Regions from separate parts of the Kitasatospora papulosa genome, predicted to be linked through region 1. Evidence: riboswitches for the same ligand, from Rfam matches in the RefSeq annotation. Region 1 holds a riboswitch; each other region holds the start of a gene.

Region 1 (5,756 bases):
CGCACAGATGGTCGTGGTGCCGCTGCTGCAGAAGCACCGGATCCTCACCCAGGTCTCCGGCGACCACCTGGAGGTGATCAAGCTGATCCCGCCGCTGGTCATCGGGGAGCCGGAGGTCGACCGCTTCGTGACCGCGTTCACCGCCGTCATGGACGACGCGCACAGCGGGGGCGGGCTGGTGTGGGACTTCGGCCGGACACTGGTCAAACAGGCGGTCGCCAACCGCTGAGAATTTTGCCCCAGAGGCAAGTAATTTGCCTCCGGGGAAAGGTGCTGGCTCAATGGAGGAATGAATCCTCCTGACGGCGGGAGTACCGACGAACTTCCCGGGATCGCGCCGCGCCTGCGCGATCTGCGCCGCAACCGTGGGCTCACCCTGGAGGCCGCGGCCGGGCGTGCCGGCCTGTCCCCGGCCCACCTCTCCCGGCTGGAAACCGGCCGCAGGCAGCCTTCGCTGCCGATGCTGCTGGGCCTCGCCCGGGTCTACGGTACGACGGTCTCCGAGCTCCTGGGCGAGATGCCGCCCGAACGTGACGCGATCGTCCGCGGCGGCCCGCTCGAGGGGGCGGGCGGGGACGGCGGCGGCTGGCTCTACCGCCAGGCCGGCGGCTCAGGCCGTGCCATGCAGGCGCTGCGGGTGCGGGTCCCCTACGGCACCGAGGGCGACCTCGTCCGCGTCCATCCCGGAGAGGAGTGGCTGTACGTCCTCGACGGCCGGCTGCGCGTCGTGCTCGGGGAGACCGTGCACGACCTCGACCCGGGTGACAGCGCGCACTTCGACTCACTCACCCCGCACCGGATCGCGGCGCTCGACATCGGTGGGGCGCGCCTGCTGTTCGTCCACACGCTGCTGCAGAGTCCGACCGCGGAGCTCTGCCTCGGCGGCGGGGCCCACCGGCTCTGATCCGGCAGGCCCCGCACCGTGCGATTCCTTCGTCACGCCGACCGCCACCCCGACCGCCACCCAGACCGTCACCCCGACCGGCAGGCCGGGAGAGAGGACTGACATGTCCGATTCGGAGCACTACGACCCGCTCACCCCGCGCCGGCAGAAGAGCGCGGACACCCAGGAGCGGCGGATGCCCCGAGGTGTCGTGATCCGGCTCTTCGCCTACCTGGTGGCCGGCCATGTCATCGCGGCCTTCCTCTTCCTCCTCTTCACGGTCGCCGGTAAGGGCTGAGCCCCGGCGTCACGCGTCCTCGACGAGCCGCTCGCGCAGCCTCGCGCGGGTCTCCGGGCCGATCTTCAGCCCTTCGGTGAGGTAGCGGTCCGTGCTGCCCCAGATCTCCTCGATGGTCGAGAACGCGGCGGCCAGGTACTCGGCCTCCGCGCCGAAGAGCGGATCGAGCAGTTCCAGCACCTCGTCGGACATTCCCGCCGACGAGGTGTCGCTGCGCCGGATCCGGTAGCGGCGGTGCGCGTCGTTCGACTTGAGGTAGTCGGCCTCGATGGCCTCCTTCTCGACGCCGACCGCCAGCAGGGAGACCGCGATCGAGAGGCCCGCACGGTCCTTGCCCGCCGCGCAGTGCATCAGGGCCGGCACGCTGTCCTCCGCCAGCGCGTGGAGCACGCGGCTGTGTTCGGCGGTGCGGTCCTTGATGATCGAGCGGTACGAGGCGACCATCCGTTCCGTGCCCTTGCCGTCCGCCAGGATCGAGCGCAGCTGCTGGATGTTCCCGTCGCGCACCAGCCGCCAGAACTCCGCCCCGTCGGCCGGGTCCGAAAGGGGAATGCTCACATTCCGGACGCCGGGCAGTTCCACGTCGAGGCCGTCCAGCTTGTGGTCGGCGGCGTTGCGGAAGTCGAAGATCGTGTGCAGGCCGAGCCCGGCGAGGAACGCGGCATCGGTCGCGGTGGCGTGCGCGAGGTGCCCGCTGCGGTAGAGGCGCCCGTAGCGCACGGTGCGGCCGTCCACGGTCGGAAGCCCGCCGACGTCGCGGAAGTTGCGGACGCCGGTCAGGTCGACGTCCTTGGGTCCGTGGCCGGCCGGCGGGACCTCTGGCAGCTGCGTCACAAGGGCTCCTGGGGTGTCGGGCGTCGGCGCCGCTCGCCGACGGGGCACGCTCGCGACGATACGACATGGCTGCATCGGGCAACCGTCTCGGTCGTGGCGGCCGGGGTAGCGCGGAGGCGACCGGCGGCAACATGTCCGTATTGATGCATTTAGCAGAACATGCCCCGCTTGTACGGGAGATGGAGTGAGGCGGGTGAGCGGGATCATATCCGTGACGGTGTGTGGTGAACGCGCCGACGGGTATTCCGGACCCCGCGCGGAAAGCCAAGATCCGTAATCCACGCAGTGTGACGGGAATTCCGCGAAGGAAATGAAGCGAGTATTCCGGTTCCCGGCCGGCGGCTTGTTCGCGGCGTCCCGGCTCGCTTACGGTCACCATCAATCCGGACGGAACGCCTAATCCTGCCGCCGCCCGGAATCCGCACCGACTCACGTGTGGCAGGAGCGGGGGAACCAGGTAGGCCGCCGTCCGGAGCGATCCGGCACGGCTAGGGGTCAAGTCGCGATTCACGCGGCCGGACATCTCCAGTCCGAACCCGACAGCTCACCTCGCAGGCGCCGGAGAGGAAATCCCCCATGCCCGCAAAAGGCAAGCACCGTCGTACGAAGACCGGCCCGATCTCCCGAGGCGTTCTTGCCGCGGGTACCGGTGGCGCCGTTCTCGCCCTCCCGCTGATCGGCGCCACCGGCGCCCACGCCGCCGAGCAGGCGGCACCGGCCAAGCCCGTCGCCGCCCAGAGCGCTCCCGCTGCGGCGGCTAAGGGTTCCCCGAAGACCTACTCCGTGGTCTCCGGCGACTACCTGGCCAAGATCGCGGCCGACCACAAGGTCAAGGGCGGCTGGCAGAAGCTGTACAAGGACAACCGTGACGTCGTCGGCGGGAACCCGAGCCTGATCCTCCCGGGCATGAAGCTGACGCTCGGCGCCAAGGCGTCCGGCCCCGCGGAGGCCGCGCCCTCCAAGGCCGCCCCGTCCACGGCGAAGAAGTCCGCCCCGGCCGAGAAGGCGGCGGCTCCGGCCCAGGAGGCCGCCGCGAAGACCACCGGCTCCGGCGCGTCGGAGAGCGCCTCCTCCGGCTGGACCGCACCGGTCGAGAACGCCAACGTCACCACCCAGTACCGCGCCTCCGGCGCCAGCTGGTCCAGCGGCTACCACACCGGCTCCGACTTCCAGGCCGCCTCCGGCACCAGCGTCCGGTCCATCGGCGAGGGCACCGTGGTCTCCGCCGGCTGGAGCGGCTCGTACGGCAACGAGGTCGTCATCCAGCACAGCGACGGCATGTACTCGCAGTACGCCCACCTGTCCTCGCTCGAGGTGACGACCGGTCAGACCGTCACCGGCGGTCAGCAGATCGGCCTCTCCGGCTCCACCGGCAACTCCACCGGCCCGCACCTCCACTTCGAGGTCCGGACCGGCCCGAGCTACGGCTCGGACGTCGACCCGATCGCCTACCTGCGTTCGCACGGCGTGTCCATCTGAGGGCACACCACCTGAGGGCCGGAGGAGGGGCGGTGCGCCGAGGCGCACCGCCCCTCCCCTTATTCCTGCTTTACCAAAAACTGACCGGGTGGTCTTTCTCACCACCCGTCAACCCCTTATTACGGTCGCGTAGGTCACATTCGAAGGTGCAAGATAAGCCCTTGTGGCAGACGATTCGAGAAACAACATACGAGGCATCATCGGGTCGTACGCGGCGATTGGCGACAGCTTCACCGAGGGCGTCGGCGACCCCGGCCCCGGCGGGACCCTCGTCGGCTGGGCCGACCGGTTCGCGGTTATTCTCGCGGACCAGCTTCCGGTCCCCGACGCGATGGTCGGCCCCGTGGACGACCCGCACGGGTATTTCCGGTACGCCAATCTCGCCGTACGCGGACGCCTCCTCGACCAGATAGTCGAGGAACAGGTCCCCCGCGCCAAGGAGCTGGCACCTGATCTGGTGAGCTTCTGCGCGGGCGGCAACGACATCCTCCGTCCCGGCTCCGACCCGGACGACGTGGCCGAACGCTTCGAGCGCGCGGTGGCCGACCTGACGCGATCGGTCGGTACCGTCATGGTCACCACCGGCTTCGACACCCGTGGGATCCCCGTCCTCAAGCACCTCCGAGGCAAGATCGCCATGTACACCGCGCACGTCCGGTCCATCGCCGACCGCTACGACTGCCCGGTGCTGGACCTGTGGTCCCTCCGGTCCGTGCAGGACAGGCGGGCCTGGGACAACGACCGGCTCCACCTCTCGGCCGAGGGGCACACCCGCGTGGCGCTGCGCGCCGCCCAGGTCCTCGGCCTCGACGTGCCGGCCGACCCCGACCAGGTGTGGCCCCCGCAGGCGCAGCGCGGGGCGCTCGAGGTGCGGCGCGACGACATCCAGTGGGCGCGCGAGTACCTCGTCCCGTGGATCGGCCGCCGGCTGCGCGGAGAGTCCTCGGGTGACCACGTCGCGGCCAAGCGCCCCGACCTGCTGCCGCTCTGACCGCGCGGCACCCGACGCCTCGTCGGGCCCCCGCCCCGAAGTAGTGTCCGCAGCCGTTCAGCGGCTGACGAACGGGAGCGGGCGCCGCGACGGGCCCGGTGACACGGGCCCGTCCGGAGCGGACGCCCGTGCCGGGCCGGCGGGCGGGGGCGTGCAGGCCGGCGCCGGTGCCGGGCCCGGGGGCATCCGTACCGGATCGGCGGGTATCCGCTCCAGCACTCCGCCCGCGAAGACGTCGTACAGGGGCAGCGTCTCCAGGTGCACATAGCCGATGTGGCAGTCGCAGACGTCGAGCGGGCAACCGCGCGGGCCGAGTGCGTCCCGGTAGCTGCCGTCGTAGAGATTTCCCAGCTCGGCACGGACGAAGTGGCAGCGGCGCACCGTCCCGTCGCCGTCCACCGAGACGACCGACTCGCCGGTCCGGCAGGGCAGCCCGGCCGAGCGGTGCGGGTGCCTGCTGTAGGGGAACAGCGGGTCCAGGGCGGTCCAGCGGTTCGCCTGCTCGTCCGTGTAGGTGTGCCCCTCGGCGGCGTTGACCCAGAGGTACACCTCGGGCGGCAGTGCGGAACGCAGACGGCGGGCCTCCTCCAGGTGTTCGTCGAGACCGACGATCCCGACGCTGTGACGCACCCCGAGGGCCGTCAGCTCCCGGCACCGGGCGAGGAACCGCTCGTACGGCGTCTGGCCGGGGTGGTAGGTGCACCACAGGGCGACCTTGTCGCGGTCCGCCTCGGCCAGCCAGCCGGTGCGGCCACTGAGGTTGGTCTGGATGGCGACCCTGCCGACATGAGGCAGCAGGGACATCTCGACGAGTGCCCTCCTGTACCAGGACCGCACCAGGCCCTCCCCCCACGGGGTGAAGAGCACGGACAGCCGGTCACCGGTCTGTGCGGCGGCCCACGCGGTGAACCGCTCCAGGGCCGCCCGGTCCCCCCGCAACTGCTCCCCGGTGTCCCGCCGCTTGGCGAACGGGCAGTAGGGGCAGTCGTAGTCGCACGAGGCCAGCGGCCCCCTGTAGAGGATGGTCAGTTCCGTGTTCACGGGGCGGCTCACTTCGCCTCGTACGCGGCCATCGCGGCCCGGACCGCCGGGGAGAACAGCTCGGGGCCGAGCGCGTCGGAGTGGGCCAGGCCCTCGGGGGAGAGACGCAGCAGGCCGGAGGCCGCCGGACCGCCGGCCGGAGAACGGCCGGACGCCGATCCGGCGGACGGCGAGCCGCCGTCCGCCGGATCGGCCAGCCAGCCCCGCGCGGCGAACCGTTCCAGCTCGGC
Region 2 (5,756 bases), 3.5 Mb from region 1:
CCCGGCTCCTGGACCTGGTCCAGGTCATGGACCGGATCCGGCTCGAATGCCCGTGGACCTCGCAGAAGACGCACCAGGGTCTCGCGAAGTACGCCATCGAGGAGGCGTACGAACTGGTCGAGGCGATCGAGGACGGCGACCGCGAGGAACTGCGCGAGGAACTCGGCGACGTCCTGCTCCAGGTCGTCTTCCACGCGCGCATCGCGCAGGAGGACCAGGAGGAGCCGTTCGGCATCGACGACGTCGCGGCCACGATCGTCGAGAAGCTGATCCACCGCCATCCCCACGTGTTCGGCGACGAGACCGCCGAGACCCCGGAGGACGTCCACGCCCACTGGCTGCGTACGAAGGCGATCGAGAAGCAGCGCGCGTCGGTCACCGACGGGGTGCCGCTCGGTCAGCCGGGCCTGGCGCTCGCGGCCAAGCTCGGCAGCAGGGTCCGTACCGCGGGTCTCGACGTCGCGCTCCCCGGGGGCGAGGGGGTCGGCCACCGGCTGCTCGCCCTCGCCGTGCGTGCCGAGCGGGACGGTACGGACCCGGAGGCCGCCCTGCGGGCCGCCGCGCGCGCCTACCGCGACGTGATCCGGGCGGCGGAAGGGCTCGGGACCGGTCCGGATAGCGTCGAGGAGTGAACGACAGTCCTCCTACGGCCTCCGCGCCGGACGCAGCGCCCGAACTCTTCACCTGGGAGTTCGCCACCGACCCGTACCCCGCCTACGCATGGCTGCGCGAGCACAGCCCCGTGCACCGCACGACGCTGCCCAGCGGGGTCGAGGCGTGGCTGGTGACCCGGTACGCCGACGCGCGGCAGGCGCTCGCCGACACCCGGCTCTCCAAGAACCCGGCCCACCACGCGGGGTCCGCGACCGCCAAGGGCAGGACGGGTATCCCCGGGGAGCGGAAGGCGGAGCTGATGACGCATCTGCTGAACATCGACCCGCCGGACCACACCCGTCTGCGCCGGCTCGTCTCCAAGGCGTTCACCCCGCGCCGGGTCGCGGAGTTCGCGCCGCGCGTGCAGGAGCTGACGGACCGCCTCATCGACGGCTTCGCCGATAAGGGGGAGGCGGACCTCATCCACGACTTCGCGTTCCCTCTCCCCATCTACGCGATCTGCGACCTGCTGGGCGTGCCGCGCGAGGACCAGGACGACTTCCGGGACTGGGCGGGCATGATGATCCGGCACGGCGGGGGCCCGCGCGGTGGCGTCGCCAGGTCGGTCAAGAAGATGCGCGGCTATCTCGCCGAGCTCATCCACCGCAAGAGGGAGGATCCGGGCGACGACCTGATCTCGGGGCTGATCCGGGCGAGCGACCACGGCGAGCACCTCACCGAGAACGAGGCCGCGGCCATGGCGTTCATCCTCCTGTTCGCCGGTTTCGAGACGACGGTGAACCTGATCGGCAACGGCACCTACGCCCTGCTGCGCAACCCGTCCCAGCGCGAGCGGCTGGAGCGCTCCCTGGCGGCGGGGGAGACCGGACTGCTCGCCACGGGCGTCGAGGAGCTGCTGCGCTACGACGGGCCGGTGGAGCTCGCGACATGGCGCTACGCCACCGAGCCCGTGAGCCTGGGAGGACAGGACGTCGCGGCCGGGGACCCCGTACTCGTGGTTCTGGCCGCCGCGGATCGGGATCCGGACAGATTCCAGAATGCGGACACCCTGGATCTCGCTCGGAGTGACAATCAGCATCTGGGCTACGGCCACGGAATCCACTACTGCCTGGGGGCTCCGCTGGCCCGCCTGGAGGGTCAGGTGGCTCTGGCGACACTGCTGCGACGCCTCCCCGACCTGCGGCTCGCCGCGGAACCTGCCGATTTGCGCTGGCGCGGCGGGCTCATCATGCGTGGACTGCGCACCCTTCCGGTGGAGTTCGGTACCGGACAGCCGTCCGCGAAAGGTGACACTCCGTCAACTCTGTGACTTTCGCGTGATCTCCGCTGCATCGACTTGTGACACACGTTCGAGTAGGGCTAGGTTCACCGTTCGACTCACCCGTCACATGTCAGTCACACGGAAGGCAATCCCATGGGCTCCGCGACCGGCAGACACCGTCGCCCTCGCCAGGCACCCGCCATCGTCGTCGCCGCAGGCGTCACCGGTTCGGCCATCGCCATCCCGCTGCTCGGTGCGGGCGGCGCGCAGGCCGCCGACGCCACGACCTGGGACCGGGTCGCAGAATGCGAGAGCGGCGGCATGTGGAGTGCCGACCTGGGCAACGGCTACTACGGAGGCCTGCAGTTCTCGCAGGACACCTGGAACGCCTACGGCGGCACGGAGTACGCGTCCCGCGCCGACCTCGCGAGCCGCTCGCAGCAGATCGCCGTCGCCGAGAACGTGCTGGACGACAAGGGTCCGCAGGCGTGGCCCAGCTGCGCGGTGATCTCCGGGCTGGCCCTGGACGGGACGCTGCCGGGCGTCGACCCGGGTGGCGAGCCGTCGGCTGAGCCCTCCGGCACCGCCACGGAGACCCCCTCCTCCGACGCGTCGGACCAGGCCGCATCGAAGGACGACGCGGACGCGAAGAGCGACGCGGAGCCGAAGGGCAAGGCCAAGGACAAGGGCAAGGCCGCCGGTGGCACGGCGGACACCGGCGACGCCGCGGGCAGCGCCGACGCGTCGCCGTCCGCCACCCCGTCCTCCGGGACGTCCGGGGCCTCCGGCGCGGCGAAGGGTGACGCCGCGAAGGGTGACGCCTCGACGGGCGGGAAGCACCGCGGCACCCCCGCTCCCGAGAGCAGCGCCGGGTCGGCGCTGGACGAGGGACGCGAGTCGGGCCGGCACGCCTCGCGGGGCGACTCGGAGGCCCGTCAGGGCGCCGCGGAGGCGTACACCGTCCGCGAGGGCGACAACCTCTGGGCGATCGCCGACGCGCAGGAGCTCCCGGGTGGCTGGACCGCTCTGTACGAGGCGAACAAGGACGAACTGGGCTCCGACCCGGACCTCATCCTGCCCGGCCAGAGCCTGAACCTCGACGCCGGCGCGGACGCTCGGGACGCCGCGGCGGAGACCGCTGCGGCCAACTGATCAAAAGCGGGAAAACACCCCGAAAGCGGGGGCAGTTAAGAGACCTATGTCCACTTATGCGTAAGTGAGACATGGGTCTCTTTGCTTCAACTGGTGCGCCCTGTCCGTCCGGTCCGTCCATTTTGGCCATGACCTGCGAAAACGAACCGCAAGGCCGGAGCGTTAAGGGCTGATTAGCCGTTATGTCCATCTTTGAATGTCGGGGTTGCGTGTGTCTACGGTCGGAGCCGCTCGCACCGCGGGCACCTTCGACCGTCACGCCGAATCCTGCCGTCGGTCGAAGGGGACCGACGCGTAAAGCGCCGTAGGCAGGAGCGGGGGACCCAGGTAAGTGCCGGCAGCCCGGCCGTCGGAAGGCGGAGGGGACACCGGCTGGGGGTGAAGCCGTCCGCGAGAGCGGGTGGCCGGGCAACTCACAGGCCCGAACCCGACAGCTCACCTCGTAGGCGTCGGTGAGGAGAACCATGCTGCTTTCCAGCAAGGGCAAGCACCGTCGCCCGTCCAAGGCCGTCCGTATCGCGACCCTGGCCGGTGTCACCGGTGCTGCCGTCGCCGTACCGCTGATGGGTGCGACCGGCGCCTCCGCCGCCTCCGTCGCCACCTGGGACGCCGTCGCCCAGTGCGAGTCCGGTGGCAACTGGTCCATCAACACCGGCAACGGCTACTACGGCGGCCTGCAGTTCTCGCAGTCCAGCTGGGCGGCCGCCGGTGGCACGCAGTACGCCGCCCGCGCCGACCTGGCCACCAAGGGCCAGCAGATAGCCGCCGCCGAGAAGCTTCTCGACCTGCAGGGCCCGGGTGCCTGGTCCTGCGCCGGCGCCGGCGGTCTGACGAACGACGGCGTGGACCCGGGTGTCGACACCGGCTCCGCCAAGAACGGCGACACGGACCCGCAGGCCGCGCCGGAGCGCAAGGCCGAGCAGCCCACCACGCGCAGCGAGAAGCGCACGGCCCCCGAGAAGACCGTCACCACCCCGACCGGCCAGAAGGTCGAGAAGGGTGACGGCGAGTACAAGGTGAAGGCCGGCGACACCCTGAGCAAGATCGCCGACGCCGAGAAGGTCAAGGGCGGCTGGGAGAAGCTCTTCAAGCTGAACGACGACATCGTCGACGACGCCAACCTGATCTTCCCGGGTCAGCAGCTCCACCTGAAGTAGTCCTGAACGACCCGGGGTCCCCCTCCTGCCCCGGCGGCCCGGCCCGGCGCGCATACCCCCCGCGCGCCGGGCCGCGGTCGTGCGGAGGTCCTTCGGCGGGTGTGATCCGGGTGTGATTGCCCACCCGTCCTGAGGGGCAGCGTTCAATTCTTGTGGTTACTTGCCAGTAGAATTCTGGAGCTTTGCCCGTTATGCAGGCCCTTGGGTCCTTTTTCGTCCCAGGGGGCGGGCTGACGGCCGACGCAGCGGGCCGAGACGGTTAGGCTCGTGGCGCAAGGCCACAGTGACCCTGCCCAACCAGTGTCAGATCCCAGAAGGAGATGCCTCGTGCCGTCCATCGACGTCGTCGTAGCCAGGGAAATCCTCGACTCCCGGGGCAACCCCACGGTCGAGGTCGAGGTTGGCCTCGACGACGGCAGCACGGGACGTGCTGCTGTTCCGTCCGGCGCCTCCACCGGCGCGTTCGAGGCCATTGAGCTTCGCGACGGTGACCCCAACCGCTACCAGGGCAAGGGCGTCGAGAAGGCCGTCCTCGCCGTGATCGAGCAGATCGGCCCGGAGCTCGTCGGCTACGACGCCACCGAGCAGCGCCTCATCGACCAGGCTATGTTCGACCTGGACGCCACCGAGAACAAGGGCTCCCTCGGCGCCAACGCCATCCTCGGTGTCTCGCTGGCCGTGGCGCACGCCGCGTCCGAGGCCTCCGACCTCCCGCTGTTCCGCTACCTCGGCGGCCCGAACGCGCACCTGCTGCCCGTTCCGATGATGAACATCCTGAACGGCGGCTCGCACGCCGACTCCAACGTGGACATCCAGGAGTTCATGATCGCGCCGATCGGCGCCGAGTCCTTCTCCGAGGCCCTTCGCTGGGGCGCGGAGATCTACCACACGCTGAAGAAGGTCCTGAAGACCAAGGGCCTGTCCACCGGTCTCGGTGACGAGGGCGGCTTCGCCCCCAACCTCGAGTCGAACCGCGCCGCCCTCGACCTCATCCTCGAGGCCGTCAAGGAGGCCGGTTACGTCCCGGGCCGCGACATCGCGCTCGCGCTCGACGTCGCCGCGTCCGAGTTCTACAAGGACGGCGTCTACGAGTTCGAGGGCAAGTCCCGCTCGGCCGCCGAGATGACCGAGTACTACGAGGAGCTCGTCTCCGCGTACCCGCTGGTCTCCATCGAGGACCCGCTGTACGAGGACGACTGGGCCGGCTGGAAGGTCATCACCGACAAGCTCGGCTCCAAGGTGCAGATCGTCGGTGACGACCTCTTCGTCACCAACCCCGAGCGCCTCGCCCGCGGCATCGAGGAGGGCTCGGCCAACGCCCTGCTCGTCAAGGTCAACCAGATCGGTTCGCTGACCGAGACCCTCGACGCCGTCGAGCTCGCCCAGCGCAACGGCTTCAAGTGCATGATGTCCCACCGCTCCGGTGAGACCGAGGACGTCACGATCGCCGACCTCGCCGTCGCCGTGAACTGCGGCCAGATCAAGACCGGCGCCCCGGCCCGCTCGGACCGCGTCGCCAAGTACAACCAGCTGCTGCGCATCGAGGAGATCCTCGACGACGCCGCGGTGTA
Region 3 (5,756 bases), 2.6 Mb from region 1:
CGCCGCGCTCGGCGGGGCACGCCACCGGGTACGCCGCGTCGTCCTGCCCCTGGTGGGGCTCGTCCTCGCCATGGGCATGCACGCCCTGTGGAACGGCTCGTCGGCGTTCGGCCCGTACGGCTTCTACCTGGTGTACGGCGTCTTCATGATGCCGTCCTTCGGTCTGGTGACCTGGCTGGCGATCTGGTCGCGCCAGCGGGAGCTGCGCACGCTCTCCACCGAGCTGCCGGTGTACGCGGCGGCCGGCTGGCTGGCCCCCGCAGAGCCGCTCGCGCTGGCCTCGATGCGGGCGCGGGGCATGGCGCGTGACATGGCCAGGCACTGGAACGGCCACCCCGACCGCGCCCGGGGCAAGGCGGCGGCCCGTGCCGTCGCCGAGTACGAGTCGTTCGCGACGTCCCTGGCCATGCTGCGCCGGAGGGCGCGCCACGACGGGGCGGGCAAGGACTTCGCCCTGCGCGAGCAGGAGTTGCTGCACCACCTCTGGCAGCGCCGGGAGATCGCGGGACCGGCCCTGACGTACGCGGCCCATGCGACCGGCCGGCTGCGCGCCCACCGGCCGCCCGTGCCGCCCCCGTTTCCCCGGCAGTACCCCCGCGGCGGTCCGCCCCCGCAGCCGCAGCAGCTCCCCGCGCCGCACCGGCACTACGGCGGGCCCAACCCGTACATGGACGACGGCGGGCGGCGGACCCCGCCGCCCGCCTGAGGTCGTCCCGCGGGTGGCTTCAGGCGGATGCCTCGGTCAGCTCCGCGAGCTCCTGCTCACTCAGCCGGAGGCCTGCCACCGCCACCAGCGCGGGCAGCTGTTCGACGGTACGCGCGGAGGCGATGGGCGCGGTGACGGTCGGCCGGGAGGTCAGCCAGGCGAGGGCGACCGTGGCGATCTCGGCGTCGTGCTCCTGGGCGATCCGGTCGAGCGCGGCGAGCACCTTGCGGCCGCGCTCGGTCTCCAGGTGCTTGCCGGCGCCCTCGGCCCGCGCGCTCTCGACGGTCGTCCCCGGCCGGTACTTGCCGGTGAGGAAGCCCGCGGCGAGCGCGAAGTACGGGACCGCGGCGAGACCGGCGGCGGCCGCCGTGTCCTGGAGGGCGCCCTCGTAGGTGTCGCGCGAGACGAGGTTGTAGTGCGGCTGGAGCGCGACGTAGCGGGCCAGGCCCTCGCGCTCGGAGAATTCCAGGGAGGCCCGGAGCCGCTCGGGGCTGATGTTGGAGGCGGCGATCTCGCGCACGGTCCCCGCCTTCACCAGCTGGTCGAGCGCGGTGACGATCTCCTCGACGGGGACGCTCTCGTCGTCGAAGTGCGTGTAGTACAGATCGATGTGGTCGGTGCCGAGCCGGCGCAGGGACGCCTCGGCCGCCGCCTTGATCGTGGTGGGCGAGAGCCCCTTGTACGAGGGGTGGGCGCCGACCTTGGTGGCGATGACGACGTCGTCGCGGCGGGAACGGGCCGCCAGCCACTTGCCGATGAGGGTCTCCGACTCACCACCCTCGTTGCCCGGGATCCAGGCGGAGTAGGAGTCGGCGGTGTCGATGAAGTTGCCGCCGGCCGCGACGTACGCGTCGAGGACGGCGAACGTCCGCTCCTCGTCGGCGGTCCAGCCGAAGACGTTGCCGCCGAGGGCGAGGGGAAAGACCTGAAGGCTCGATGAACCGAGCGGGCGCAAAGACGTCATGCCCAGGAACAACCAGCCGGCGGAGGCAACTATTCCGTTCCGCCGGCGGCGTGCCCGGCCACCGCCGCCCGCTCCCGGCCGCCACGGCCCCGGACAGGCCGACGGCCCTGACGTCGGGGGGTCGTGCGTCAGGGCCGCCGGGGTTCTGCCGCGCCGGTCGTCGGCGCGTGGGATCAGATCGTGAGGCCCTTGCCGCGGAGCCAGGCCATCGGGTCGATGCCCGTGCCGTCCGCGGTGTGGACCTCGAGGTGCAGGTGGGCGCCCGTCACGTTGCCGGTGGCGCCGACCCGGCCGATGGTCTGGCCGGTGGTGACCTTCTGCCCGGCGGACACGTCCATCGAGGACTGGTGGCAGTACCAGACCTCGGTGCCGTCGTCGAGCTCAAGGACCGTGCGGTAGCCGTACGAACCGGAGTAGCCGGCCGACTTCACCGTGCCGCTGTGCACGGCCTTGACCGGGGTCCCGGTCGGGGCCGCGAAGTCCAGCCCGGTGTGGTGCCCGGAGGACCACATCGAACCGGCCTGGCCGAAGGTCGAGCTGATGTAGTACGACGAGGTCGGTACGGCGTAGCTGGCGGCGAGCTTGGCGAGGCGCTCGGCCTCCGCCTTCTTCTCCGCCGCTTCTTCCGCCGCCTTCTTCTTCGCGGCGGCCTCGGCCTCGGCCACGCTCTGCTGCTTCGCCGCCTGGGCCGCGGCCGCCTCGGCCGCCGCCTTCTCCTGGGCGGCCTTGGCCTCGGCGTCGGCTCCGGCCTGCTGCTGCTCGGCCTGCTGGAGGATGCGGGCGCGCAGCGCCTCACCCGCGTCGGTGGCGCCTCCCTCGGCCTCGGCCGCGGTGATGCCCGCGGTGGTGAGGGGGGAGGAAGCGGCGACCGTCTCGTGGTCCGAGTCGGAGTCGCCGGACATGAACGCGCCCACGCCGGGCAGGGACTTGGCGTCAGGAAGATTGTCCGCGATGGAATCGGGAAGAGAGATGGAGACCGGCGGCTTGCTCTGCGCGGTGGCCATGCCACCCGCACCGACGGCCGCGATGACCCCGACGCCGAGGACGGTGGAGCTACGGGCGAGGCCGCGCTGCTTGGCTACGCGATGCCGGCCGCGTACGGGACGGATGGACTCCTCGGTGGGGTTCCATTCCTCCCACGTCCTGCCCTCGTCTCCGAAGCTGTCGGACCTGAAGGGTGACGGGGCCTCGGGGGCAGGCTGGTTGGACGCCACGTGGGCGCACTCCTTTCCTTCCTTCTCGCCTACCGGGTTAGCTGACGGGTTCGGAGCAGGAAGGTCTCCTACGGACCCCTTCGTCTCTCGCGAGACACAGGTGTCCGATTCACCCCATGTAGGTGGTTCCCCGGTTCCCTTGCGGAATTCGGCGCTGCGCACGGTGCCGCCTCTTGCGACGGCAGGTACAACCGCGCTGCGTTATCGAACGTTAATAGACACACGGGCCCGATTCCAAGCTGTTCCCATAGATCATTGACGCCCCTGGCCTGGACTTACAGGGGTCAATCGGGCGCAAAAGGGCGAGTTGAACGCGCATATTCCAGCCGTCAGTTTCTGACGGTGCGTCAAATGTTATGCGGAGCGGGGTCCTTCGACTACCGACGGTGGTGACCGTTCATTCACTGTCCCGTCGCACGATCTTCACGGTGGTCCGGCGCCCCTGCTGACCCCTCGCCGGGCGGGCGACCGCGAGGAGCGCCAGGTCGTCCGTCGACCGGCCACCCGTGTGCAGCCGTACGTCGTCCGTGAGCGCGGACAGCAGTTCCTCGGGCCCCGGGAAGAGCCGGCCACGAAGCCGGTCCGCCGGGTCGTAGAACGCCCCCTTCACGTCCCGCGCCTCGGAGAGCCCGTCGGTGAACGCCAGGAACATCGCCCCGGCCGGCAGCGTCCACTCGTCGGCCCGGTCGGGCCACGCTCCGAGCCCCATCCCGAGCGGCAGGGCGGGCTCGGTCGGCACCAGCACGTCGAGCGAACCGTCGGGGTGGAGCACGAGCGGCTCGGGGTGGCCGCGGTTGATGACCTTCAGGGTGTCCGAGCCGACCGGGATCTCCGCCAGCACCGCGGTGACGAAACCCTCCATCGAGTCGAGCCCGCCCCGCCGCGAGCCCTCCCGGGCCAGCGCCCGCTCCAGCCGCTGGGCGACCCCCTCCAGCGACCTCTCCTGCTCGGCGGCCTCCCGGAACGCCCCGATCACGACGGCCACCGCCGCCACGGCGTCCAGACCCTTGCCCCGGACGTCCCCGACGACCAGTCGCACCCCGTACGGGGTGTCCGCGGCGGCGAACAGGTCACCGCCGACGAACTCGTCCGCCTGGGCCGCCTCGTACCGTGCCGCGACCTCCAGCCCTCCGATCCGGTCCTCGGGCGTCGGCAGGACCGCGCGCATGGCGGTCTCCGCGATGACCCTCGCCGAGGCCAGCTGCTCGTTCCCACGGCGCACGACGCGGTTGATGACGAGGGAGAGCGCGACGACGGTCACCAGGGTCAGCAGGTCCGTGATCGACACGACCCCGGCGAGCGCGCCGTCGGACGACCGGAGGACGAATACGACGAGGGCGGCGGCCACGCCGACCCTGACGGTGCCGGCCAGCGAGAAGAACGGGGCGGCGATCAGCGGAGCCGCGGTGAAGAGGGGGACCGCGGTGACCTCGGCCGGCGTTCCGAGGTCGAAGGCCACCCCGGCACAGATCATCAGGGCGGGCAGCGCACGCACGAACCGCCGGGAACGGGAGCCCCCGCCCACGTCCCTACGCCGCCCGTCCCGCTTCCCCACCTGTGTACTCCTGCCCGCTCCACCCACGGCTGCGGACGGTATCGCGCCCCGACCCGGCCGTCCGGAGCCGCGCCGAAGGGCGACGCGTCATGGGCCGAAGGGACGAGCGCGCCCGGAGCCTGGTTCTCCGGGGGTCAGTCGGAGAGCCGGTGCTGCGCGTAGATCGTCAGTGCATCCCGTACGAAGACGGCGGTTCCGTCCCCGTGGCGATCGTAGTTCCTCCCGAAGCGCGGATCGGCGACGTACATCTCCCCGAGCCCGGTCACATAGGCGCGGGTCACCTCGGCCGTCGCCGACAGCCACGCGCAGTGCCGCCGCGCGATGTCCTGCGCCTCCTCGCCGCCGGGCTCCATACCGGCGGCCCTGGCCACCCCGTAGTCCCGGGCGATCTCCTCGTGCACGCCCTGGAAGCGGGCGCGTTCGGCCTCGCTCAGCCCGCGCCACCACCGGCCGCTCCGCTCGTACGCCTCCCGGCCCCAACGCTCGGTGACCTCCTCCTCGTACGCCGTGTGGTCGAATCCGTCGAACACTTCCTCGGCCATGAGTTCCTCCCCTTCCTCGGTCCTGCGCAGAGTGGTCCGCACCGAGGCGATCTGCCGCCCGATGCGCTCCCGTTCCTGCTCCAGCAGGCGCAGATGGGTCCGAAGAGCCGTCGCGGTGTCCCGCTGGCCCTCCAGGACGTCCTTGATCGCGGGCAGCGGGAGCCCCAGTTCCCGCAGCAGCAGGATGCGCTGGAGCCGGACCAGGGCCTCCTGGTCGTAATAGCGGTAGCCGTTGGCGCCCTTGCGGCTCGGCTCGAGGAGACCGACGTCTCCGTAGTGCCGCAGGGTCCGGCTCGTGGTGCCGGCCCGCCGGGCGATTTCCTGTATGGACCACTCCATGCCGGAAACGCTAGATCTTCACGCAGCGTCAAGGTCAAGCCCGACGCCACCTGTGGGGCGACGGCATACGACAGAGGCCCGGATCCTTGGAAGGATCCGGGCCTCTGTCTTCAGTAGCGGGGACAGGATTTGAACCTGCGACCTCTGGGTTATGAGCCCAGCGAGCTACCGAGCTGCTCCACCCCGCGTCGTTGTGAGTACAACTCTACGTCATCCAGGAGGGTGCTCCGACCATGTTTGGCCGCCGCACCCCCGCACCCTTCTCCCCGGAAGAGTCGAACCGAGTGGATCGCAACTCCAACAGAGTTTGATGCAGGAGGAGTTGGATCACGGAGCGGCGCACCCACGGGAGTTTCCACATCCCCGGATCCGGCATCCCGCCCGGCCCCGGCCTCCCCGGCCGCGCCACGCCCGACCCGAGGCGGCGCTCCGCGAT
Region 4 (5,756 bases), 1.0 Mb from region 1:
GCCCCTGATTACGGCAGCATCTACGACAACACTCACCCGACGGGAACTTCGCCAGGCGCCCGTGCGCTTGCCTAGAGTGGCAGGTCCGGCAGGAAATCCTGTACCGATCGAAGGGACGTACATGCCCATGGGTCACACGGCCACAGCCCAAGCCGGTTCCGGCGGCTTGACGGCGACCGAGCACCGTCTGGCCAACGGCCTGCGCGTGGTGCTCTCCGAGGACCATCTGACCCCCGTCGCCGCGGTCTGCCTCTGGTACGACGTCGGCTCCCGGCACGAGGTCAAGGGACGCACGGGCCTGGCTCACCTTTTCGAGCACCTGATGTTCCAGGGCTCGGGCCAGGTCAAGGGGAACGGGCACTTCGAGCTGGTGCAGGGGGCCGGTGGTTCCCTGAACGGCACGACCAGCTTCGAGCGCACCAACTACTTCGAGACGATGCCCACGCACCAGCTGGAGCTGGCCCTGTGGCTCGAGGCCGACCGGATGGGCTCGCTGCTCGCCGCGCTCGACGAGGAGTCCATGGAGAACCAGCGGGACGTCGTCAAGAACGAGCGCCGTCAGCGCTACGACAACGTTCCCTACGGCACGGCCTTCGAGAAGCTCACCGCGCTCGCCTACCCGGAGGGCCATCCGTACCACCACACGCCGATCGGCTCGATGGCCGATCTGGACGCGGCGACCCTGGAGGACGCGCAGGCGTTCTTCCGCACGTACTACGCGCCGAACAACGCGGTCCTCTCCGTCGTCGGGGACATCGACCCGGAGCAGACGCTCGCCTGGATCGAGAAGTACTTCGGTTCCATCCCCTCCCACGACGGCAAGCAGCCCCCGCGCGACGGCTCGCTGCCCGGCATCATCGGCGAGCAGCTGCGCGAAGTGGTCCGCGAGGAGGTCCCCGCGCGTGCGCTGATGGCGGCCTATCGCCTGCCGCAGGACGGTACGCGCGAGTGCGACGCCGCGGATCTGGCGCTGACCGTGCTCGGCGGCGGCGAGTCGTCCAGGCTGCACAACCGCCTGGTCCGGCGTGACCGTACGGCCGTCGCCGCGGGGTTCGGGCTGCTCAGGCTGGCCGGCGCACCCTCGCTGGGCTGGCTGGACGTCAAGACGTCCGGCGGTGTCGAGGTGCCGCAGATCGAGTCGGCGGTCGACGAGGAGCTGGCCCGCTTCGCCGAGGAGGGCCCGACCCCGGAGGAAATGGAGCGGGCACAGGCGCAGTTGGAGCGCGAGTGGCTGGACCGGCTGGGCACGGTCGCCGGCCGCGCGGACGAACTCTGCCGGTACGCCGTCCTGTTCGGTGATCCCCAGCTCGCCCTGACCGCCGTGGGCCGCGTCCTCGACGTGACGGCCGACGAGGTGAAGGCCGCCGCCCGGGCGCATCTGCGCCCCGACAACCGTGCGGTCCTGGTCTACGAGCCGGTCGAGGCGGCCGAGGAGACCGACGGGGCCGACGGCACCGACGCGCACGAGGGGGCCGACAAGTGACCGACGCCGCCGTGACTGGAGTAGCGATGGAGTACCACCCGCAGCCGACCGCCGGCGAGGCCCGTCCCTGGGCCTTCCCCGCGCCCGAGCGTGGCGCCCTGCCCAACGGGCTGACCGTGCTGCGCTGCCACCGGCCCGGCCAGCAGATCGTCGCCGTGGAGATCTTCCTCGACGCCCCGCTGGACGCCGAGCCGGAGGGCCTGGACGGTGTGGCCACGATCATGGCGCGCGCCCTGTCCGAGGGCACGGACAAGCGCTCCGCGGAGGAGTTCGCCGCCGAGCTGGAGCGCTGCGGTGCCACGCTGGACGCCCACGCGGACCACCCGGGTCTCCGCGTCTCCCTCGAGGTCCCGGTCTCCCGGCTGGCCAAGGCCCTCGGCCTCGTCGCCGAGTCCCTGAGGGCCCCGGCCTTCGCGGAGAGCGAGATCGAGCGGCTGGTGGGCAACCGGCTCGACGAGATCCCGCACGAGCAGGCCAACCCCGCCCGTCGGGCCGCCAAGCAGCTCTCCAAGGAGCTCTTCCCCGCCACGGCACGGATGTCGCGTCCGCGCCAGGGCACGGAGGAGACGGTCGGCCGGATCGACGCGGCCGCCGTACGCGCCTTCTACGACGCCCATGTCCGTCCGTCCACGGCGACGGCGGTCGTCGTCGGCGACCTCACCGGGGTGGACCTGGACGCGCTGCTCGCCGACACCGTCGGGGACTGGTCGGGCAACGCCGGACAGGCCCGGCCCGTTCCCCCGATCACCGCGGACGACACGGGCCGCGTGGTCATCGTGGACCGTCCCGGAGCCGTGCAGACGCAGCTGCTGATCGGCCGCATCGGCGCGGACCGGCACGACAGCGTGTGGCCGGCCCAGGTCCTCGGCACGTACTGCCTGGGCGGCACGCTGACCTCGCGGCTGGACCGCGTACTGCGTGAGGAGAAGGGCTACACCTACGGTGTCCGGGCGTTCGGCCAGGTGCTGCGCTCGACCGCGCCGGGCTCCTCCTCCGGGGCGACCGGCGCAGCGATGCTCGCCATCAGCGGCTCGGTCGACACCGAGTCCACCGGTCCCGCGCTCGACGACCTGTGGAAGGTCCTGCGCACCCTGGCGTCCGAGGGACTCACCGACGCCGAACGCGAGACGGCCGTCCAGAACCTCGTGGGCGTCGCCCCGCTGAAGTACGAGACGGCGGCCTCCGTCGCGGGGACCCTCGCCGACCAGGTGGAGCAGCACCTTCCGGACGACTACCAGGCCGAGCTGTACGCCCGCCTGGCCGCGACCGGCACGGTCGAGGCGACCGCCGCCGTGGTCAACGCGTTCCCCGTCGACCGGCTCGTCACCGTCCTGGTCGGGGACGCCGCGCAGATCGCGGAGCCGGTCAGGGCGCTCGGCATCGGCGAGGTCTCGGTCGTCAGCGGCTGACCGAAGGCCGACAGAACAGGACATGACGGGGCCCCGGCGGGCATGCGCTCGCCGGGGCCCCGCCATGTGTCTGTTTTGGGGTCTATAGCGTCATTCATCCTGTGGGATGTGCGACAAAAGGCCCTTTCCGTTTGGTGAGGGAAAGCGCCCCGCTCTAGCGTCGGCCCGGCTGTCCGCCGGACGACTGCCGCGCCCGCGGCGCCGGACAGCCATCGCCGAGTCCCCGTCAGGCGCGAGCCTGGGGAGCCGGGGACCCACGAAGTCCCTGGGGTGAATCGGATCTCCGTGCCTCGTCAGAGGTCCGGCGGCCCGTAGGAGACCTTCCTGCTCCGAACCCGTCAGCTAACCCGGTAGGCGAGAAGGAAGGAAAGGACCAGCCCCTCCATGGCGTTCATCCGTGCCACCGGGAAGCACCGTGCCCCGAGCCGACTGACGCGCAAGAGTGCCAAGGTCGCCGGCATCGCCGCCCTGGCCACCACCGGCGTCATCGGTGCCACGGCCTCCCCGGCCCTCGCCGCGGACTCCGAGGTCACCGCCGGCAGCACCGGCCTCACCCAGACCGTCGCCCTCGACACCACCCTCGCCGCCCAGATCGAGGCCCAGGCGAAGGCCCAGAAGCAGCAGGCGGACGCCGCCGCGAAGGCCGCGGCCGAAGCCAAGGCGAAGGCGGAGGCCAAGGCCGAGGCCGAGCGCAAGGCCGAGGCCCGCGCCAAGGAGGCCCGCGAGGAGAAGGCACGTGCCGCCCGCGCCGCCGAGCGCGCCCGGCTGAACGCCTTCCACCTGCCGGTCGCCGGATCCCACGTCACCACCGGATACCGGTCCGGCGGCGCCCTCTGGTCCTCCGGCAGCCACTCCGGCGTGGACTTCCAGGCCGCTTCCGGCAGCTCCGTCCTCGCCGTCGGCGCCGGCACGGTCGTCGAGGCCGGCTGGGGCGGCGCGTACGGCAACAACATCGTGCTCAGGATGAAGGACGGCACGTACACCCAGTACGGCCACCTCTCCTCGATCGGCGTCTCCGTCGGCCAGAGCGTCGTCTCGGGCGAGCAGATCGGCCTCTCCGGCTCGACCGGCAACTCCACCGGTCCTCACCTGCACTTCGAGGCCCGCACCACCCCCGAGTACGGCTCGGACATGGACCCCGTCGCCTACCTCCGTGCCCACGGCGTCCAGGTCTGACCCCACGCAGCGCGACACCGTGTCCGGACGGACACGACGAAGGCCCCGGCATCCGCCGGGGCCTTCGTCGTGTCACCTTCGAAGGCGCCCGCCGGAGTCCTCGCGGAAGTGCTTCCTGGCCAAAAGATATCCATGGATTCCACCCCGCCGTCGGAAATTCAGGCCGGTTGCAATAGAGTCACAGAACAGGCGTCGATCGGCCGCGTTTCGCGGGGATTAAGGCGGAGGTTCGGACATGCGCATTCCCGCACATTCGGTATGCACGGCAATCCGTGACGACATCGTCTCCGGTGTCTTCGAGCGGGGTGGCCGCCTCACCGAAGAGGTGCTCGCGCGCCGGTACGGCGTCTCCCGCGTCCCGGTGCGAGAGGCGCTGCGCACCCTGGAGTCCGAAGGGTTCGTGGTCACCCGCCGGCACGCCGGCGCCTGCGTCGCGGAACCCACGGAGCAGGAGGCCGCGGACCTCCTCGAGATGCGCATGCTCCTGGAGCCCCTCGGTGCCGCCCGAGCCGCCCAGCGCCGGACCGAGGCACATCTCAAGGTGCTCCGCGGCTTGGTCAGGCTCGGGCAGGAGCGGGTGCGCAGGGGTGAGGGGGAGGACCTGCGTTCCCTGGGAGGCTGGTTCCACGAGACGCTCGCCCAGGCGTCGGGCAGTCCCGCGCTGATCGCGCTCCTCACCCAGCTCCGGCACAAGATCGCCTGGATGTACGCCGTCGAGGCGCCGGTCCGCCCCGCCGACTCGTGGGCCGAACACGGCGCCCTCGTCGACGCCGTCGCGCGTCGTGACGCGGAGCGGGCCCGGGCACTCGCCGCCCAGCACGCGGAGCGGGCCGCCGCCGCGCACCGGCTGCGGCGCCCGGACCACTCCGTGCGCGCGGCGGGCGCGGCCCGGGTGAGAAGTTCGCAACACCCCGTAAACATCGCGGGAGTCCGCCATTAACAATTGCGCCGTATACAAAGAGAGTAATTGCCGGAGGGCTTTCTTTTCGCTGCCCTGATTCAGGTTTTTGCGGGTGCTGTGTATGCCGTTTCGGCGAGTGTGCGGTGCCGGATCCGGATCCGGAAAAAGAGAAAGCCGCAGACCCCCTGGGGGTGCCGCGGCTTTCCATGAAAATGATTCCGGCGGGAAGTGGCCGGGATCAGACGGTCTCCGGGAGCTCCTCGAGCCCTTCGGCCACCAGCTTCGCCAGACGGTCCAGGGCGACCTCTGCGTTGTCGGCCTCGGACGCGAGCACGATCTCCTCGCCGCCCTGGGCGCCCAGGCCGAGCACCGCGAGCATCGACGCGGCGTTGACCGGGTTGCCGTCGGCCTTGGCGATCGTCACGGGAACGCCGGAGGCCGTGGCGGCACGGACGAAGATGGAAGCGGGGCGGGCGTGCAGGCCCTCGGCCCAACCGACGTTGACGCGGCGCTCAGCCATGGTTCTGCCCTTCACGTAACGATGAGTTGTCTAGACCAGTCTCTCATGCGGTGCGGACTGCTGTGCCGGGTACCGGCCGACCGGTCGCCCACCGCCCGCCGGCTCCCCAGCGTGCCCCTGTCACCGTCCGGCCGCGACCCGTGCCCCGGGCCGTAGGCTTTGCCCATGGAGCCCACTCCGGAGCAGAGTCCGCATCACGCGTACCCCGACCACTGGGAGGCGGACGTGGTGCTCCGCGACGGTGGCACCGCGCGCGTCAGGCCCATC

Evidence for each region. Region 1 has a riboswitch for cyclic di-AMP ahead of OG362_RS03295 (M23 family metallopeptidase). Riboswitches for the same ligand answer to the same signal wherever they lie in the genome.
Region 2: linked by a shared signal. The riboswitch ahead of OG362_RS18860 (LysM peptidoglycan-binding domain-containing protein) and the one ahead of OG362_RS03295 (M23 family metallopeptidase) in region 1 are both predicted to bind cyclic di-AMP.
Region 3: linked by a shared signal. The riboswitch ahead of OG362_RS14740 (M23 family metallopeptidase) and the one ahead of OG362_RS03295 (M23 family metallopeptidase) in region 1 are both predicted to bind cyclic di-AMP.
Region 4: linked by a shared signal. The riboswitch ahead of OG362_RS07455 (M23 family metallopeptidase) and the one ahead of OG362_RS03295 (M23 family metallopeptidase) in region 1 are both predicted to bind cyclic di-AMP.

What each region holds. Positions count from the first base shown of each region.
Region 1 covers NZ_CP108452.1:777,350-783,105, reverse strand. The annotation lists gene OG362_RS03315 (aspartate aminotransferase family protein) at 1-229, shown strand, start outside; gene OG362_RS03310 (helix-turn-helix domain-containing protein) at 290-904, shown strand; gene OG362_RS03305 (DUF6126 family protein) at 1,008-1,181, shown strand; gene OG362_RS03300 (tyrosine-protein phosphatase) at 1,191-2,015, opposite strand; cyclic di-AMP (ydaO/yuaA leader) riboswitch at 2,428-2,588, shown strand; gene OG362_RS03295 (M23 family metallopeptidase) at 2,592-3,494, shown strand; gene OG362_RS03290 (SGNH/GDSL hydrolase family protein) at 3,658-4,485, shown strand; gene OG362_RS03285 (STM4011 family radical SAM protein) at 4,543-5,526, opposite strand; gene OG362_RS03280 (STM4012 family radical SAM protein) at 5,535-5,756, opposite strand, start outside.
Region 2 covers NZ_CP108452.1:4,314,576-4,320,331, forward strand. The annotation lists gene OG362_RS18845 (nucleoside triphosphate pyrophosphohydrolase) at 1-632, shown strand, start outside; gene OG362_RS18850 (cytochrome P450 family protein) at 629-1,924, shown strand; gene OG362_RS18855 (transglycosylase family protein) at 2,030-3,028, shown strand; cyclic di-AMP (ydaO/yuaA leader) riboswitch at 3,319-3,492, shown strand; gene OG362_RS18860 (LysM peptidoglycan-binding domain-containing protein) at 3,493-4,185, shown strand; gene eno (phosphopyruvate hydratase) at 4,513-5,756, shown strand, end outside.
Region 3 covers NZ_CP108452.1:3,414,897-3,420,652, forward strand. The annotation lists gene OG362_RS14730 (PrsW family intramembrane metalloprotease) at 1-706, shown strand, start outside; gene OG362_RS14735 (aldo/keto reductase) at 726-1,670, opposite strand; gene OG362_RS14740 (M23 family metallopeptidase) at 1,844-2,884, opposite strand; cyclic di-AMP (ydaO/yuaA leader) riboswitch at 2,896-3,048, opposite strand; gene OG362_RS14745 (PP2C family protein-serine/threonine phosphatase) at 3,282-4,439, opposite strand; gene OG362_RS14750 (MerR family transcriptional regulator) at 4,574-5,320, opposite strand; tRNA gene OG362_RS14755 (tRNA-Met) at 5,435-5,508, opposite strand.
Region 4 covers NZ_CP108452.1:1,821,687-1,827,442, reverse strand. The annotation lists gene OG362_RS07465 (M16 family metallopeptidase) at 122-1,483, shown strand; gene OG362_RS07460 (M16 family metallopeptidase) at 1,510-2,892, shown strand; cyclic di-AMP (ydaO/yuaA leader) riboswitch at 3,096-3,263, shown strand; gene OG362_RS07455 (M23 family metallopeptidase) at 3,277-4,068, shown strand; gene OG362_RS07450 (GntR family transcriptional regulator) at 4,304-5,008, shown strand; gene OG362_RS07445 (HPr family phosphocarrier protein) at 5,208-5,489, opposite strand; gene OG362_RS07440 (bifunctional acetate--CoA ligase family protein/GNAT family N-acetyltransferase) at 5,655-5,756, shown strand, end outside.